2 regions of the Gordonia amicalis genome follow, and region 1 is predicted to be linked to the other one. Evidence: predicted binding sites of a transcription regulator. Region 1 holds the regulator's gene; the other holds the start of a gene.
What was found. The regulator LexA, encoded in region 1, represses DNA repair genes until DNA is damaged. The targets are predictions, from matches to a motif close to CGAACANNTGTTCG.

Region 1 (2,189 bases):
CCCGGCCTCAGTGGTACCGGGGGGTGAGGAGCGGCTGGCCGACGCGCAGCCCGCTCGACGCGAGGTCATTCAGCTGGATGATCTCGTCGACGACGGCCTCACGCGGCATCTCGGGGGCGACCCGCGAGGCGATCGTGCTCAGCGAGTCACCCGACCGAACGTGCACGACCTCGGTGCCGACCGCGGCAGGCGTGACCGACGCGGCGTAGTTCTGGCCGACGACCGCGATGACCCACACGGCCAGGGCGAGCGCGACGCCGGCGAGGACAGCGGTCGCCGTGCGGCGACGCCGGCGGATGACGGCCGCGGGAACCGTTTCGGCGGGAGGCGACGCCGGGACCACCGGTCCACGACCACGCATACCCACCGGCGACGCGCACTGGGTGGAGGCGACGCGGCGGACCCGGACCACCGATTCCGGCACCGGACGGTTGTCGACGGGCCGCCGGGCGTCTCCCCGACGTGTCGGGCGCGGACGCTCCAGGACGTCGCCGCGGACGGGACCGCCGTGCCGGGCGGGGTCGAGGTGGACGGGGTCGAGGTGGACGGGGTCGATGAGAGTGGCGGTGCGCATGGTGCCCTCCGTGTATCCGGTCGAACGGTGTTCGTGAGTGGGACCGCGTCGTCCCGATCGAACTGTTCGAATGTCGATCATCTGTTCGATGAACTGATGTTCGATTTGTAGCACGGCACTCCGACAATTGTCTCGCGACACGTCGAACAAATGTTTGATTCGGTCGGCGTTCTCGGCTAGGCTCGTCGACAGACAAGCGATCTACCAGCACGTTCGGAATCGAGAGGAACCCGATCATGAGCGATGACGGCGGTAAGCGCACCGGAGCGCGGGGCGCCGACGAGCCCGTCACCCCGGCGGACATGGCGGCGGCCGAGGCGTCGCTGACGCCGCGGCAGCGCGGAGTTCTCGAGGTGATCCGCAAATCCGTGCGAGAACGCGGTTACCCGCCGAGTATCCGCGAGATCGGTGACGAGGTGGGTCTCACCTCGACCTCCTCGGTCGCCCATCAGCTGCGGACCCTCGAACGCAAGGGCCTTCTCAAACGTGATGCCAACCGTCCGCGGGCGGTGAACATCGCGCCGAGCGAACCCCCGACGCCGACGTCGCCGACCGGCGGAGCACTACCCGAGCCCACTTTCGTACCGGTGCTCGGCCGGATCGCCGCAGGCGGGCCGATCCTCGCCGAGGAAGCCGTCGAGGACGTGTTCCCACTCCCCCGGGAGCTCGTCGGCGAGGGATCGCTGTTCCTGCTGAAGGTCGTCGGCGAGTCGATGATCGACGCCGCGATCTGCGACGGGGACTGGGTCGTCGTCCGCCAGCAGAACGTGGCCGACAACGGCGACATCGTGGCCGCGATGATCGACGGCGAGGCCACGGTCAAGACCTTCAAACGCCAGAAGGGTCATGTCTGGCTGATGCCGCACAACGAGTTGTTCGACCCGATCCCGGGCGACGAGGCCGTCATCCTCGGCAAGGTCGTCACCGTGATGCGGCGAGTCTGACCTCGTCGCTGTCAGTGTCGGCGCCACTGTCGAGTACCGCGGCGGCCGCCGCGCGAGCCGTAGCCGGATCGGTGGCGGCCAGCGCGGCGGCCGCCGCGTTTTCGCAGGTTGCCAGGGTGACCGCGCCGAGTTGGGCGCCGACCGCGGGCGCCGCGACGGGAGCGCTCGACAACGAGGTGACCCCGAGTCCGACCAGCACGCAGGCGAGATGCGGATCGGCCGCGGCCTCTCCGCAGACGCCCACCGGTTTCCCCTGATCACGTCCGGCCCGGGCGACCGTTGCGACGAGATGCAGCACGGCCGGCTGCCACGGATCGGTCAGCGATGCGAGCTCGGCGGACATTCGGTCAGCGGCCATCGTGTACTGCGTGAGGTCATTGGTGCCGATCGAGACGAAGTCCACCTCGGCCAGGATCGCCGGGGCCAGGATCGCCGCGGCGGGGACCTCGATCATCACACCGGCGACGAGTCCACGCTCGCGCACCTGCGCGGCGAATGCCGCAGCCTCGGCGGGTGAGGCGATCATCGGGGCCATGACCCACGGCTGCGCGTCGGCCTCCTGCGCCGCCCGGGCGATCGCGTCGAGCTGGCGCGCGCGGATCTCGGGGTGCGCCAAGGCGATTCGGTCGCCGCGCACACCGAGTGCCGGGTTGGCCTCGTCGGGATGGGTC
Region 2 (2,189 bases), 1.2 Mb from region 1:
GATCCCGGTGTCGGGACTGGGCCTGCCGCTGGTGGCGGCACTGGCCGGCGGGTTTGCGGTCGCTGCGGCCCTGTACTCGACGACACGAGCGGATCGCCCTTCGGCTGCGCTCGCCTGACCCGTCCGGGCAATGCCATCCTTGGGTGGGTATGGACGTGGCATGCCGGAGTGCCTCCTCGATCCTCGGCATGGACACCACCAGGCGGCGCAACGCTATGACACAGACACTCAGGCGTGGCTGTTAATGACCTATCGACCCTCTTGTGTGGCTAGCGATCTCGCAGTGGGCTGATAGTGCACCGCGCGGAGCGGTCTCGACGTCTTGCGCTGAACACGGGATTTCTCGAAAGTCGTTCTACGAGTTACGCCGCTCGGCGCGGCGGAGGTTCGACTATCCCGCGCCGAACGCGTGCTGGCAGATCGATGGCACCGAATAGGTCCTGACCGGTGGACGCAGGTGCGTCACCCTGCAACTGATCGACGATCATTCGCGCTACGCCGCGTGTTCGCATGCGGCCGCAGGTGAGACCGCCGAGCCGCGATCGCTGTGTTCGACAAGGCAGTAGCCGCTCATGGAGTGCTCCAACGGTTACTCACCGACAACGGGAACGCGTTCAACCCGTCACGCCGGGGTCGCATCGGTCGACTCGTCGAACACGCCCAAGCCCTCGGGGTCGAGACGATCACCGGCAAGTCCTACAAGCCGACCACGCAGCGCAAGAATGAACGGTTCCACCAGACACTGTTTCGGTACCTGGACAAACAACCGTTGGCCGACACCCTGTCCGAGCTGCAAGCCCAGGTCGATGCGTTCGACCACCTGGTCCGAACTATCAGCACCTCGGGCACCGTCAGCGTCAACGCAGTCACCTACATGGTGATGTGGACCATGCCTTAGATCAGGTCTCGTCGCCGTCGACGACACGGTCATTATCGCCAACACCGCCGGGGAGGTCCTTGTCGAACACCCACGGCCCGCTGCCGGAATCAGCTACGTCGGCAACCGCCAACCCCGCGGTCCACGTCCCACCAAACCAGACCGTCACCGAGGTCCTGATACACCGAGTGTCTCCGATGCCTTGATACAGAACTGTCACCGATGACCCGACGCCATACCTCCTACACCATCCCACCGACAAGCTGCGTGTCATCGTGTGTTCCTCATTAGCGTTGCAGCACAGCGGAATAGCGGGTACTGTCGAACATACATTCGCACTATCGGTTCGGAGGGTGACCGTCATGGCAGACGCAAGACCAAGCGCCGCCGTGCTGGTCGATCAGCTCCACTCCCTCATCGACGAGCTGCAGACCGTCGACCTGACCGGCTGCTCAGATTCCGATCTCGTCGACGTCGCGGCAGAGACCGAAAGGGCGATCGCGCGACTGAGTTTCGCCGGGGACCGTCAGGTCGTCGAAGCCACCGAACGTGACCTACCCCGTAAGACCGGGCACCGCAGCGTCATCCAGTTCATGACCCACCGCCTCCGGATCGCCGAACCCATGCGACGCCGCGACCAGATGTCGGCCACCGCAACCTTTCCCAGCCCTACCGGCCAACCACTCCCACCCCAGCACCCCACCCTGGCCGAGGCCTTCGCCGACGGGCATGTCGGCCCCGCCCATGTTCGTGCGGTCATCGACGTCCTCGACCAGATCCCGCACGCCGTCGACCACGACGTGAAGATCGCCGCCGAACGACAGATGGCCGAAATCGCCGTCGACCACACCCCCGCCGACATCACCGCCCTCGGCGCCCGCCTGTTGGCCCACCTCGACCCCGACGGAACACTCGCCGACGACACCGACCGCAAACGCCGTCGCAAACTGTCGGTCAACCGGCAACGCGCCGACGGCACCGCCAAGATGTCCGCCGACCTCACACCCGAACTCCTCGCGCGGATCACCATGCTGCTCGCGGTCTGGGCCAAACCCGGCATGAACAATCCCGACGACCCCGAATCACCGCACGGGTCGATCGAGAATGCCGACCCCGAGATGGTCGAAGCCGCTGCCGCACGTGATGATCGCAGCGATGCGCAGCGCAACCACGACGCGTTCAACGCCTTGCTGAAGGCTGTGTTCGAGGACGGACTCCTGGGTAAGAGTCACCGCGGGTTGCCGATACAGGTGATCGTCAAAGCCGACCTCAACGATCTGATCCGCGAAGCCGGGTTCGCCACCACCGTCAC

Region 2: a site for LexA is predicted at 1,200-1,213, ahead of IHQ52_RS22450 (DUF222 domain-containing protein). Genes of this name have one in related genera too.

The regions. Positions count from the first base shown of each region.
Region 1 is NZ_CP091855.1:3,687,300-3,689,488, forward strand. It holds gene IHQ52_RS16830 (LysM peptidoglycan-binding domain-containing protein) at 8-574, opposite strand; gene lexA (transcriptional repressor LexA) at 811-1,518, shown strand; gene IHQ52_RS16840 (phosphoenolpyruvate--protein phosphotransferase) at 1,496-2,189, opposite strand, start outside.
Region 2 is NZ_CP091855.1:4,893,953-4,896,141, reverse strand. It holds gene IHQ52_RS22460 (hypothetical protein) at 1-118, shown strand, start outside; gene IHQ52_RS23820 (hypothetical protein) at 578-898, shown strand; gene IHQ52_RS22450 (DUF222 domain-containing protein) at 1,240-2,189, shown strand, end outside.